Regions from separate parts of the Azospirillum sp. UENF 112521 genome, predicted to be linked through region 1. Evidence: riboswitches for the same ligand, from Rfam matches in the RefSeq annotation. Region 1 holds a riboswitch; each other region holds the start of a gene.
What was found. A riboswitch is a leader RNA that binds a small molecule or an ion and turns the genes downstream of it on or off. The one in region 1 is predicted to bind thiamine pyrophosphate.
Positions count from the first base shown of each region.

Region 1 (4,550 bases):
TGGGGGCGACGCTTCGACTGCGCTTCGGTCAGGCGCTGTTGCACCTCCACCTGCTTCTTGCACAGTTCCACCATCTCCCGGGTCAGCTCCTCGATCTCGGCATGGAGAGTCTCCTCCTCCCGATGCAGGCGGTGGATGGTGGCATCCAGCTTGTCGAGGTTGTTGCGGACACCGCGGACGCGCTGGCGCGCCTGCGAGACCCGCTGCTCGACGCTCATCAAGATGTTGCCGAGCCAGGCGCCGATGGCGACGATGGCCAGGACGATGATGAAGTTGATCATCATGTGGCGGCACCCGCCTTCGCCCGGGCGGTTGCGGGCGGCGTCGGCACCCCCTTGCCGGCGGCCCTGCCTCCGGCCATCCCACCGGCCCGCGCATCGCCGCGCATGAACGTCTTCTGGAAACCCATTTTGAACGGAAAGGCCACGTCGCACATCTGCTTGGCCTCGTCGAAGCTCGACGCCCAGACCTCGGCCACGTTCGTGCAGCGCCAGATGGGGTTGACCTGCGCCCGCTCGCCGGCGGCGCGGGCAGCGGCCGATGCCTTTTCCTGCGTCACCGTCGCGACGAATTTCATCAGTCCGGCCTGCGGGTCGCCGACCTCATGCACGAACATCGGCGGCTGGTCCGACAGGTCCCGAACCTGTTTTTCCGCCTTGCGGATATCGCTTTCCAGCCGGTTGCGGTCGGAAGACTGGCTGTTCCGACGCTGGACCAGATGGTTCACCCGGTTTTGAAGCTCCTGCGCCTCGGCATGAAGGACGTAGATGCGGTTCTCGATCTGGTCCAGGCCGTTGCTCTTTTCCATGATGTTCGGCAGGAAATCCTTCAGCATCATGGCGACCGGGACGGCAGCCAGCATGATGATGACGATGGCGATCAGGAACAGCGTGGTGTTCGACATCCGCCCGCCCGTTCTCCTACCGCAAATCCCGCCGAAGCCCGCATCACCCGATGCGGAAGCTGCACCGGCGCAGCAGAAGTAAGAATCAACGAACAATCCGACCCCGTCAACGAATCGTCACAGGTTGGTTCGAATTTCGTCGGAATGAGTTGGTCGGCTGCGGGGCAGGACACCTCCACCCTTCAGGACATTGCAATCTCCACCACCCGCTTCACAGCATCCCGCACCGGACCGGGACGCCGTTCGTCGCCCAGCGTGGTGAACCAATGTTCCGGCGGGTTGCGGCCGGCGGCACGGTTCCAGGTCAGGGCGCGCAGCACCGCCTCCGCCTCCGCGGTCGGACGCACGGCGGGATCGATGTCGTTCATCACCGCCCAGATCCCGGCCCAGCAACGCCCGACCGACCACGGGTTATAGCCGCCTCCTCCGACCACCAGCACCCGCGGCGCCAGGGGAAGCAGCGCCGCGACGGCGTCCCACAGGGCAAGGTTGGACAGCTCCAGCCGGCTCAACGGATCCTCGGCCAAGGCATCGGCGCCGGTCTGGATCACCATCGCCTGCGGTCGGAAGGCACGGGCGAGAGGCAGGACCGCCGCCTCCATCACATGCTCCATCTCGCTGTCGTTGAAGCCCGGCGGGACCGGCAGGTTGCGAGCCATGCCGCCGGCGCGGTCCTCCACCTTGCCGGTGTAGGGCCAACGTCCGTCCTCGTGGATGGACACGGTCAGCACCCGGTCGTCGTCGGCGAAGGCTTCCTCCACCCCATCGCCATGATGGGCGTCGAGATCGACATAGAGGACCCGCTCCAGCCCATGGTCCAGCAATTCCAGAATGCCCAGTACCGGCGCGTTGAAATAGCAAAAGCCGCTTGCCCGGTCCCGCCGCGCATGATGCGTCCCGGCGGCCGGCGCATAGACCAGACCGGCGGGCCGGTCGCCGAGAATCCTGGCCGCCTGCAACGCCGATCCGCTGCTGTGGGCCGGCCGCCGGTACATCTCGGCGAAAATGGGATTCTCCAGCTTGCCGAGATTGTGGCGGGCGGCGGTCGCCTCGTCGACCCGCTGCTCGGCCTCCGCCCTCTTCAGCGCGGCGATGTAGTCGGATGTGTGGAAGCGCGCCAGTTCGCGTTCGCTCGCCACATGGGTGTCGAGATAGACCTCGTCCGGCAGCCAGCCCATGGCGCGGCTGAGGTCGATGGCGGTCGACACGCGCGGAATCGCCAGCGGATGCTTCGGCCCATAGGTCGAGCCGCGGTAGATTTCCCCGCCGATGAACAACGGTGTGCGGAAGGGCGTGGTCAGGACGGGCACTCCTAATCAGGTTTCTCCAGATCGGGCAACAGGCCCGGCCTGGAGAAACCTGCGGACTTTATGGTTTTGCAGGTTTCCCGAGCCCGCCCGCCTGTGGGCGGAGTTCGGAAAACCTGCTTAGATGCCCGTCAGAAACTAGGCGCTGCGGCGGTGCGGTCAAGCAGCCCGCTTCCGCATCCCGGAAGCTGCATCCGGCAATGCTTGCGGTCACGGATCGTCCGCGCCTATAGTCGCCGCCTTCACTGGGGGGAGCCGATGGGCGGCTGAGAGGTCCTGTTGCGGGACGACCCCTGGAACCTGATCCGGTTCATGCCGGCGTAGGGATCAGTGATGCGGGACCGCACCCTCTCCATCTCCGCCAGTCCACGATGCATGCCCGCGTGCCTGCGATGACGCCGCTTTCGGTGACCATCTCGCGCGCGCGGCTGACCTATGGCGGCACACTGCTGTTCTCCGAGCTGACGCTGGAGCTGCCGGCCGGGCGGACCACCTGCCTGCTGGGGCCGAGCGGCGTCGGCAAGACCACGCTCCTGCGCATCCTCGCCGGCTTGGCCGAGCCGGAGCCGCCGACCGAGGTGGTCACCGGCGACTGGCAGCCGCTGGCCGGCCGGATCGCCTACATGGCGCAGCAGGACCTGCTGCTGCCCTGGCTGACCGTGCTCGACAATGTCCTGCTGGGCGACCGGCTGCGCCATCGCCGTCCCGACCCGGCACGGGTGGAGCAGGCCCGTGCGCTGCTGGACCGCGTCGGTTTGGCGGGGCGCGAGCGCGACCGTCCGGCCGCCCTGTCCGGCGGGCAGAAGCAGCGCGTGGCGCTGGCCCGCACCCTGATGGAGGACAGACCGCTGGTCCTGATGGACGAGCCCTTCTCCGCGCTCGACGCCATCACCCGGCTGCGTTTGCAGGAAACCGCGGCGGAGACGCTGGCCGGCCGCACCGTCCTGATGGTCACCCACGACCCGCTGGAGGCGCTGCGCATCGGCGACCGACTGCATGTGATGACCGGCCGGCCGGCCATCATGGGACCGGCGCTGGAGCCCTCCGGCCCGGTGCCGCGCCGCGTCGACGATCAGGACCTGCTGGCGCATCAGGCCGAACTGTTGCGGAGGCTGGCGGAATGAAGGCGCTGCTGCGCGGCGCGATCACCCTGCTGGTGCTGGTCGCCGGCTGGCAGGCGCTGGTCTGGGCCACCGGGCTGCCGCGCTACCTGCTGCCCGGTCCGCTGGCGGTGGCGGACGCCATGCAGCGGCAGGCTCCCCTGCTGTTGACCCATGGCCTGACCACGCTGGCCGAGATTCTGATCGGGCTCGTGGCCGGCGTCGTGCTGGGCGGGGTTAGCGCTTTGCTGCTCGCGCGGTTCCGCACGGCGCGGCGCTGGCTGATGCCGCTGCTTCTGGTCAGTCAGGCCATCCCGGTCTTCGCACTGGCGCCGCTGCTGGTGCTGTGGCTCGGCTACGGCATGGCGTCCAAGATCGCCATGGCGGTGCTGGTCATCTATTTCCCGGTGACGACCGCGCTGTTCGACGGGCTGCGGCGCACCGATCCCGGCTGGCTCGACCTTGCCCGCACCATGGGCGCCTCGCCCGCCGCGATCCTGTGGAGCATCCGCCTGCCGGCCGCCCTGCCCGCCTTCTGGTCCGGCGTGCGGGTCGCCGCCGCGGTGGCGCCCATCGGGGCGGTGATCGGCGAATGGGTGGGGTCGTCCTCCGGTCTCGGCTACCTGATGCTGCACGCCAATGCCCGCATGCAGATCGACCTTCTGTTCGCCGCCGTGCTGGTGCTGGGACTTTTCGCCGTCTCGCTTTATGCCGCCGTCGATGCGCTCGCCCGCCGTGCCCTGCCCTGGCAACCCGATACCCAACCTGCCGAAGACGCCAACCCTTGAAGGGGGAGAGACACTCGATGAAGCATCTTTTCACCGCCGGCCTGATCGCCGCCGGCCTGATGACCTCGCTTCCCGCGCTGGCCCAGGACAAGCTGTCCGTGATGCTGGACTGGTTCGTCAACCCGGACCACGCCCCGCTGGTGGTGGCGCAGGAGAAGGGCTTCTTCAAGGATGCCGGTCTCGAGGTCACCTTGACCGCCCCGGCCGATCCCAACGACCCGCCGAAGCTGGTGGCCGCCGGCGGGACCGACATCGCCGTCTCCTACCAGCCGCAGCTGATCCTGCAGGTGGCCGAGGAACTGCCCCTGGTCCGCATCGGCACGCTGGTGTCCACGCCGCTGAACTCCGTCGTCGTGCTGCGCGACGGGCCGGTGAAGACGCTGAAGGATCTGAAGGGCCGCAAGGTCGGCTACTCCATCGCCGGTTTCGAGGACGCTCTGCTGGGCGCCAT
Region 1 is NZ_JBSNCI010000002.1:1,335,498-1,340,047, reverse strand. It holds gene ACWPN8_RS08705 (hypothetical protein) at 1-284, opposite strand, end outside; gene ACWPN8_RS08700 (hypothetical protein) at 281-904, opposite strand; gene ACWPN8_RS08695 (acetoin utilization protein AcuC) at 1,087-2,214, opposite strand; TPP riboswitch at 2,450-2,556, shown strand; gene ACWPN8_RS08690 (ABC transporter ATP-binding protein) at 2,604-3,335, shown strand; gene ACWPN8_RS08685 (ABC transporter permease) at 3,332-4,099, shown strand; gene ACWPN8_RS08680 (ABC transporter substrate-binding protein) at 4,117-4,550, shown strand, end outside.

Region 2 (4,550 bases), 970 kb from region 1:
CTCAGGGCCGCATAGCCGCCGGCATTGTCGGCCAGCGTGCTGACCATGCCGGCATGGAAGAAGCCGTGCTGCTGCGTCAGGTCGGCACGGAAGGGCAGACGCATCTCGCAGAAACCCGGCTCCATCGCCGCCAGTTCGATGCCGAGCGTCTTGCAGATCGGCTGCTGTTCAAAGGACGCGAAACAGCGCGCCTTCCAATCGGGAGTGCGGGGTTCAAAGGTGGCGGGCAAGGCAAGGGTCTCCGGCAGAGGGGTGCCAAGGGGGGAGTGCCAAGGGAGGCGGTGCGCCACAGCCTGCGTCAGCCGCCCCGCAGGATCAAGCGGCCGAACGGAGTGCGCGTCACCTTGCCCACCACCTTGCCCACCCTGGCCGCCCCGGCGGCCTATGACCGACCGCCGTCAGCCGCCGATCAGGCCCATCTGCGGGCTGGACGGTTCGGCATGGGCGCGCATCGGCATGCGGCCGGCCAGATGGGCGGCGCGGCCGGCATTGACCGCGTCGCGCATCGCCGCCGCCATCCGCACCGGATCGCGCGCCTTCGACACCGCGGTGTTCAGCAGGACGGCGGCGCAGCCGAGCTCCATCGCCAGCGCCGCGTCGGACGCGGTGCCGATGCCGGCGTCCAGCACCACCGGCACCGGGCTGCGGGCGCAGATCGTCTCGATGGCGTGCGGGTTGCGGATGCCCATGCCGGACCCGATGAAGGCCCCCAACGGCATCACCGCCGCGGCCCCCAGGTCGGCCAGCTTGCGGCAGGTGACGGGGTCGTCGTTGCAGTAGGGCAGCACGACGAAGCCGTCATTCACCAGCTCCTCGGTCGCACGCAGCAGTTCCTCCACGTCGGGATAGAGCAGGTCGCGGTCGCCGATGACCTCGAGCTTGATCCAGGGGGTGTCCAGGGCCTCGCGCGACAGCTGGGCGGTCAGCACGGCTTCCTTGGCGGTCATGCAGCCGGCGGTGTTGGGCAGCAGCCCGACCGGCCCGGTCGGCCGCCCGGCGGTGGCGCGGGCCAGCACGTCGACGAGGCTTTCCGAATAGCCGTCCAGGCTGATGCGGCGGATCGCCAGCGTGACCAGTTCGCTGCCGCTGGCCGCCAGCGCGTCGAGCATCACCTGCTGGTTCGGATAGCCGGCGGTGCCGAGGAACAGCCGTGAGCCGAGGCAACGCCCGGCGATGGTGAGGGTGTCGGGTTGGGACATGGGGGGAGCCTTTTGATAAGGCCCTCCCGCGCAAGCGGTCCGGGGATACCCCCCTCTCCCCGGGGGAGAGGGGATCCTTCCCGGGCTGGTCGCGGGAGAGGGAAATTCAGGGTCAGCCGCCCTGGATCGGGCGGACGATTTCCAGGCTGTCGCCGGGCTGGAGCAGGGTCTCGGGCCAGCGCCGCCGTGGGACCACGGCGCCGTTCAGGGCAACCGCGACGCCCTTCGCGCCCTCGGCGATGCCGCGCCCGGCCAGGAACTCGGCGACGGAGGCGGCGGACAGCGGCTCTTCGCGGCCGTTGACGCGGATGGCTTCACGTGAAACGGCGCTCATGCGGCGGCTCCCGCGGCAACGAAGCGGTCGGCGGCGAAGGGGCGCAGCAGCGGGTCGGTCTCGCCGGTCAGCACCAGGCGGGCGATGCCGTCGGCGGTCACCGGGGTCAGCAGGATGCCGTTGCGGTGGTGGCCGGTGGCGTGGATCAGGCCGGGAATGCCGCTCTCGCCCAGGATCGGCGCATCGTCGCGGCTGCCGGGACGGAAACCCGCCCAGGCTTCCTCGATGGGCAGTTCGGCGATGCCCGGCAGCGCCCGCCACGCCCCCTCCAGCAGGGCGAACTGCCCGCCGGCGGTCAGACGGTCGTCGAAGCCGCGCTCCTCCGTCGTGGCGCCGATCAGCAGCCGGCCGTCCAGCCGCGGGATCAGGTAGGTGCCGGGCGTCCACACCACATGGCGCAGCAGCGGCAGACGGGGGTCCATGCGCAGGCAGACCATCTGCCCCTTCACCGGACGCACCGGCGGCTTCGCGGCGGGCGGCAGCCCAGGCACGCCGGCCGACCACGCCCCGGCGGCCAGCACCACCCGGTCGGCCCGATGCAGCGTTTCGGCAACCCGCACCCCCACGGCGCGGCCGCCCTCCACCGCCAGCGCCACCTCGCCGCATTGCTCGTGCAGGCGGGCGCCGGCAGCCACGGCGGCGCGGCGCAGGGCGGCCGCGACCTTGCGGTTGTCGACCTGATGGTCGCCGGCACAGAACAGGGCGCCGGCGACACCCGGTTGCAGGAAGGGTTCGCGCCGCCGCACCTCGGCCCCGCTCAGCCACTCCACCGGCAATCCAAGATCGCGCTGGAAACCGTGCAGGAAGCGGACCTTCGCGGCATCGTCGGCGGTCAGCGCGATGACCATCGTGCCCTCGCTGCGCAAATCGACGGCCATGCCGCTCGCCGCCTCGAGAGCGCGGGCGAAGTCCGGCCACAGGGCCTGCGACGCGCGGGTCAGCGGCAGCAGCCCCTCCTCGCCCGGCTCGGTTTCGACGCAGGCGGCCAGCATCCCGCCGGCGGCATGGGTGGCGCCGCGCCCGGCCTCCCCCCGCTCGAAGACATCGACCCGGCAGCCGGCCGACGCCAGCCTCCAGGCGATGGCGAGGCCGATGCAGCCGGCGCCGACGATGGCAATGGAGGGACGGAGTCCGGATTCAGAAACGGAAAAAGAATGTGATTCTGGCGCATGGATCATGCGGCGGCTCCCTTCGCTGGAATTACCCAGACAGGTTCGATGGGTGTGTTCTCAGCCGCGCGACCACCGCACGGCACCCCAGGCCTATGGATTGCCTTATGCCAATCTTCCGCTGGCCCCACAAGCGGAATCGACCGTTGCCCGGCTTCGCCACCCAAGGCCGCCGTATCAGCCCACAGCTTCAGCCCGGCCTGAACCTGACGATGGATGCGGCGACAGGCCGCAGCCGGATACGGAGTCCCCCGACAGGAAACGCTACCAATCGGCAGCTAGATTGTCGGCAAAATGAGCCATACCCGGGCACTCACAGCCGCAAACGGGCACCGCCGGTGCGCGGAATGAACAACGAAGACGACCGAGGATTCGCCAGCATGCTGTCTTTCTTCCGCTCGGACTCTCCGACCGCCCCCGTTTCCGGCACCCCGGCTGGCGGGCCCGAAGCGGCAGCGCACGCCGCCGGACCGGCGGAACAGCCGATCCGCAGCCTGTGCCTGCCGGCGGAGCGGATCGGTGCCGCGGCGCTGGAGGGGCTGACTTTCGCCGCCGGGGCACCGGCGCTGGTCGTCGGCTTCGTGTCGCCGCATGTCGATTTCGCCGCCACCGCGCGGGCGGTCCGCTCCGCCCTGCCGGCGGCGACCCAGCTGGTGCTGGTCTCCAGTGCGGGCGAGCTGTGCGCGGCCGAGGGCCAGCCGCTCTACCGCAAGGCCGGCGACCGCTGGGACAGCGTGGTGCTGCAATCCTTCAGCCCACGCCTGCTCGCCGGGGTCAGCATCCAGTCGGTCCCGCTGCATTGCGACGACCTGCGCGGCGGCCGGCCGACCCGCGACGTGCCGGCCAGGGTGGAGGCGATCCGCGGCGAACTCGACCGCATCCGCGTCCCCTTCCCGGTCGACAGCCATGACACGGTGGCGCTGACCTTCATCGACGGGCTGTCGGCCAGCGAAAGCTGGTTCATGGAGGCGGTCTACCGCTCCGGCCATTTCCCCTGCCTGTTCATCGGCGGCTCGGCCGGCGGCAAGCTCGACTTCCGCAACACCCATCTGTTCGACGGCCAGCGCGTGCTGGAGAACGCGGCGGTGACGGTCTTCCTGAAGATGGCACCCGGCATCCGCTACGGCATCTTCAAGTCGCAGAATTTCCGGCCGACCCAGACCCGCTTCGCCGTGGTCGACGCCGACCCGATGCGCCGCATCGTGCGCAGCGTGATCGACCGCGACGGCTTCGAGGTCGTCGGCTTCATCGACGCGCTCGCCAAATCCCTGCGCTGCAAGCCGCAGGAGCTGCCGGGCAAGCTGGCCAAGAACACCTTTGCCATCGAGATGGAGGGGGAGCTGTTCGTCCGCTCCATCTCCGGCTTCGATTTCGAGAAGGGGGAGGTCGCCTTCTACTGCGACGTCAATCCCGGCGATTCGCTGTGCCTGGTGGAGGCGACCGATTTCGTCCGCCAGACCGAGGACGACCTCTCGGCCTATCTGCGCGGCAAGCCGCGTCCCCTCGGCGCCATCCTGAACGACTGCATCCTGCGCCGGCTGAACAACCCCGACCAGCTGTCGCGCGTCCATGCCTTCGACGGGCTGGCCGCCGCCGGCTTCTCCACCTTCGGCGAGCTGCTGGGCATCAACATCAACCAGACCCTGTCCGCACTGATGTTCTTCGAGGTGCCGCCCGGCGCCGCGTTCAGCGACGACATGGTCGACCGGTTCGCGGTGCATTACGCCCGGTTCCAGAGCTATTTCATCGCCACCCGCTACAACCGGCTGGAGCTGCTGAGCCGCATCCGCAACAGCGTGATCGAACGGATGCACAGCTATCTCGACGCGCTGGTGACGCTGACTGGCG
Region 2 is NZ_JBSNCI010000002.1:369,313-373,862, reverse strand. It holds gene ACWPN8_RS03940 (PaaI family thioesterase) at 1-230, opposite strand, end outside; gene ACWPN8_RS03935 (thiazole synthase) at 399-1,199, opposite strand; gene thiS (sulfur carrier protein ThiS) at 1,312-1,533, opposite strand; gene thiO (glycine oxidase ThiO) at 1,530-2,711, opposite strand; TPP riboswitch at 2,703-2,802, opposite strand; gene ACWPN8_RS03920 (methyl-accepting chemotaxis protein) at 3,083-4,550, shown strand, end outside.
Region 2: it holds a riboswitch for thiamine pyrophosphate, as region 1 does, so the genes downstream of both, thiO (glycine oxidase ThiO) here and ACWPN8_RS08690 (ABC transporter ATP-binding protein) in region 1, are expected to answer to the same signal.

Region 3 (4,550 bases), on a different contig from region 1:
CTGGCCGCCGCCCTGCGCCAGAACCCCGAACAGCAGGGCCGCCAGAATGATCCCGACCGGATGGTTGCGCCCCATCAGCGCCACGGCGATGCCGACAAAGCCGACGCCGCCGGTGAAGTTCAGGATCACCCGGTGCTGCACGCCCAGGATCTCGTTCACGCCGACGAAGCCGGCGAGCGCGCCGGAGATCAGCATGGCGATGACGATGTTGCGCGCCGGCGAGATGCCGGCATAGACCGCCGCCCGTTCGTTCCGGCCCACCGTCCGCAGCTCGTACCCCCAGCGGGTCCGGCGCAGGAAGATGTGGAACAGCAGACAGCAGGCCAGCGCCCAGAGGAAGGACAGGTTCAGCGGCGAGGCGGGAATCGCGATGCCGAACCAGCCGAGCGCCCGGTCCATCGACGGCAGCCAGACGCCGGGGTCGAACTCGCGGGTTTCCGGCGACTGGCTGCCGGGGCGGATCAGCACGTCCACCAGCAGCCAGGTCATGATCGACGCGGCGATGAAGTTGAACATGATCGTCGTGATGACGATGTGGCTGCCGCGCTTGGCCTGGAGCCACGCCGGGATGAAGGCCCAGGCGGCGCCGAACAGGGCCGAAGCCAGCACCGCCAGCACGGCCACCACCGGCCAGGGCCAGCCGGTCAGCGCCAGCGCCACCAGCCCGGCGCCGAGCCCACCCAGATAGGCCTGCCCCTCGCCGCCGATGTTGAACAGCCCGCAATGGAAGGCGATGGCGACCGCCAGTCCGGTGAAGATGTAGTCGGTGGTGTAATAGAGGGTGTAGCCGATGGCCTCGGGATATCCCAGGGCCTCCGACACCAGCAGCGACAGCACGTCCACCGGGTTCTCGCCGATCACCAGGATCACCAGCCCCGACAGCACGAAGGCGGCGACGAGGTTGAGAACCGGCAGCAGCGCATACCCGACCCAGCCCGGCACCGCGCCCGGCTGGCCCTTCCCCGATCCGCTCAGCAGCACCGGCATCTCCTGGATTGCCCCTTGCCGGGGATTCTTAACCGCCAATGCTCTGCCGACCAAGCGTTTCGTGATGTGAGAAAGCCAATGGGCACCGGGACTTGGAAGCGTCACAAAAGTCTTGCCGCAACGCAGCATTCTGGCATGCTTCTTACCCATAAAATTTTTATGGCTATGGAGCATGACCGATGCCGCTCGACATTCCGCAGACCTTCCGCCACCACGTCTTCTGCTGCGCCCAGCAGCGCCCGCCCGGCCATCCGCGCGGCAGCTGCGCCGCCAAGGGCGCGCATCCGCTGTGGCAGCGGCTGGATCAGAAAATCCAGGGCAAGGGGCTGGCCGACGTCGGCATGGCGATGACCGGCTGCCTCGGCTTTTGCTCCGCCGGGCCGCTGATGGTGGTGTATCCGGAAGGCATCTGGTACCGGCCGGAAACCCCTGAGGACATCGACGAGATCGTCAACTCGCATCTGGTGAAGGATAAGCCGGTCGAGCGGCTGGTGATGGTTCTGACGCGGTGAGGCGAGCGGGCGCTTCACGCCACTCCCTGAAAGTGCCGGCGCCTACCAGACCTGCGGTTGCGGCATTGGGACACAGGCGCATTTGCCCATAATGTGGGCATCTCCCGCCATTGCCGTTCCGAACCGATTTCATGACCGACGCCGAAACCGCCGACCTGCTGCCTGCCGAGGCCGATTCGGTTCCCTATGCCGTCGGCTGCTTCCTGGGCGCGATCCTGCTGTTCGCGGCGATGGACACGCTGATCAAGTTCCTGACCGCCGATTACCCGGTGCCGCAGCTGATGTTCGTGCGCTCGCTGGTCGCCTTCCTGCTGGTGGGCGGCTACACCCTGACCTGCGGCGGCGGGATCGCGGCGATGCGGACGCGGCGGCCCCTGGGGCATGTCTGGCGCGCCTTCGCCGGGCTGATCTCCATGGGATGCTTCTTCTATGCCTTCCGCGAATTGCCGCTGGCCGACGTCTATGTGCTGAGCTTCGCCGGTCCGCTGTTCATCACTGCACTGTCGGCGCCGCTGCTGGGCGAACCGGTGGGCTGGCGCCGCTGGGCCGCCGTGGTTGTCGGGTTCGGCGGCGTGGTGGTGATGGCGCAGCCGTCGGCCGGGGCGCCGCTGGTGCCGGTGCTGGTCGGGCTGTGCGCCGCCCTGTTCTATGCGCTGGCGGCCCTGGCCGTGCGCGGCCTGTCGCGGACGGAAACCAGTGCCTCCATCGTGCTCTACCTGCTGCTGACGACGACAGTGGTCAGCGGGGCTCTGGCCGTGCCGGTCTGGACGGCGCCGACCGCCTTCGCGCTGGGGTTGATGGCGCTGGTCGGGGCCATCGGCGCCGGGGCGCAGGTGCTGCTGACCCAGGCCTTCCGCCGCGCGCCGCCGGCGGTGGTGGCGCCCTTCGAATATACCGGCATGGTCTGGGCCAGCCTGTTCGGCTGGCTGGCGTTCGGCGACCTGCCGACCGTGCCGGTCCTGGCCGGCGCCATGGTCATCATCGGCAGCGGGCTCTACATCCTGCATCGTGAAACCATAGTGGCGCGCCGCCGGTTGGGTTCTTGACAGGACGGGGCCGGCGGCGACACTCTCGCCGCCTGTTCACGGCTGGGGTGCCCGTGCGGATGCCGGTTCGGCAATCGCAGGGGCTGAGACAACACCCATCGAACCTGATCCGGGTCATGCCGGCGAAGGGAGCCGACCGGAACCCGACGGACCCGCTGAAAGCTGCTGCGAAGCGCCCCGTCTCCTCCGCGTCGCCCCAACCGCCGGCGCGTGTTGAGGAGTATCGGTCATGCGGCGCGCGCTTCCCCTCCTGATCGGCCTGCTGGCCGCATCCTCCTGCCTGTCGTCCGTCTGCCTGTCGTCCGCTGCCCGTGCCGACGACACGCTGTCCTTCCCGGTGCTGGTGCCGCTGACCGGCTTCCTGTCGCTGGAGGGCACCAGCCAGCGCAATGGCGCCGTCCTAGCGCTGAAGCAGACGCCGGCCGGAATCGCCATCGCCTCGGAGGTCGTCGATACCGGCACCTCGCCCGAGGCGGCGGTGACGGCGCTGGAACGCGCGGCCGGCCGCGGCACGGTCGGGGCGGTCGCCGCCAGCATGCTCGGCACCCAGATGCTGGCGATGCTGCCGCTGGCGGGCGAGCTGAAGCTGCCTCTGGTCACCGTGTCGGGCACCGCCTCGATCACCGAGCAGGGCAATCCCTGGGTCTTCCGCTTCTTCCCCGGCGACGCGGTCACCAAGGCCGCCCATGCCCGTTATGTGGTGGAGGAGCTGGGCAAGCGGCAGCCGGCCGTCATCTACCAGACCACCGCCTACGGCCAGAGCGGCAAGGCCCATCTCGACGCCGCCTTCAAGGCGCTGGGCGTCACGCCCGTCTTCGAGGAGGGGGTGGATCCGGCGGCCAAGGATCTGCTGCCGGTGCTGACCAAGGCGCTCGCCGCCAAACCGGACGTGCTGGTCCTGCACCTGCATTCCGGACCGACCGCGCTGCTGCTGCGGCAGGCGGCGTCCAGCGGCGTGACCCTGCCCATCGTCGCCGGCTCCGCCATGCACCAGCCGAGCACCGCGGCCCTGCTGGAACCGGCGGAACTCAAGGGCGTCTGTGCAGAGACCGCGGCCTCGCCGATTTCCGGCGGCACGCCGGAGGTCAAGGCCTTCACCGACGCCTACCGTGCCGCCTTTGGCAAAGAGCCGGACGCTTTCGCGCTCGGCCAGTATGACGGCATGACCATGGTGCTGGAGGCGGTGAAGGCCGGCGCCCGGTCGCCGGACGCCATCCGCAAGGCGCTGTCCGCCGAGACGTTCCAGGGTCTCGCCATGACTTACAAGTCCGACGGCAAGGGCAACATGGCCCATTCCGCCGTCATCGTCTGCTATGACGGGGCCAGCCGGGTGCCGGTGCTGGCGAAGCGGTACGACGACCCGACGCTTGCGGCGAAGTGAACGGATGGCGGCGCTTCAACTGCTGGTCAACGGGGTGGCGCTGGGGGCGGCCTACGCCCTGGTGGCGCTGGGCTTCGTTCTGGTGCTGAACGCCACCTCGGCGGTGAATTTCGCCCAGGGCGATCTGGTGATGGCCGGCGGGCTGCTGGCGGTGGCGGCGGCGCCGCTGATCCCGCTGCCGGGCATCGTCCTGCTGCCGGTCGTTCTGGTGCTGATGGCGGCGCTGGGGCTGCTGCTGGCGCTGGCGGCCTATCTGCCGCTGCGCCGCCGGCCGCCGGTCTCGGTCTTCATCAGCACCATCGCGGTCGGCATCATCCTGCAGAACGGAGCCGCCATCCTGTTCGGGCCGGAGCCGCGCGCCGCACCGCCGCTGTTCGGCGACGATACGCTGCACATCGCCGGGTTGGCGGTGCCCGAGCAGTCGCTTGCCATCGTCGCGGTGGCGGGGCTGCTGATCGGGGCGCAGCAATGGGTGTTTGCCCGCACGCAGTTGGGCCGCCGGTTGCGCGCCACGGCGCAGGATCCGGAGATGGCGCGCGCCTGCGGCGTGCCGGTCACCACGATGATCCTGGTGACCTTCGCCATCGGGGCGGCCTGTGCCGGCGCGGCCGGGCTGCTGCTGGC
Region 3 is NZ_JBSNCI010000004.1:52,733-57,282, reverse strand. It holds gene ACWPN8_RS20930 (ABC transporter permease) at 1-987, opposite strand, end outside; gene ACWPN8_RS20925 ((2Fe-2S) ferredoxin domain-containing protein) at 1,167-1,499, shown strand; gene ACWPN8_RS20920 (DMT family transporter) at 1,631-2,545, shown strand; TPP riboswitch at 2,579-2,693, shown strand; gene ACWPN8_RS20915 (ABC transporter substrate-binding protein) at 2,775-3,926, shown strand; gene ACWPN8_RS20910 (branched-chain amino acid ABC transporter permease) at 3,931-4,550, shown strand, end outside.
Region 3: it holds a riboswitch for thiamine pyrophosphate, as region 1 does, so the genes downstream of both, ACWPN8_RS20915 (ABC transporter substrate-binding protein) here and ACWPN8_RS08690 (ABC transporter ATP-binding protein) in region 1, are expected to answer to the same signal.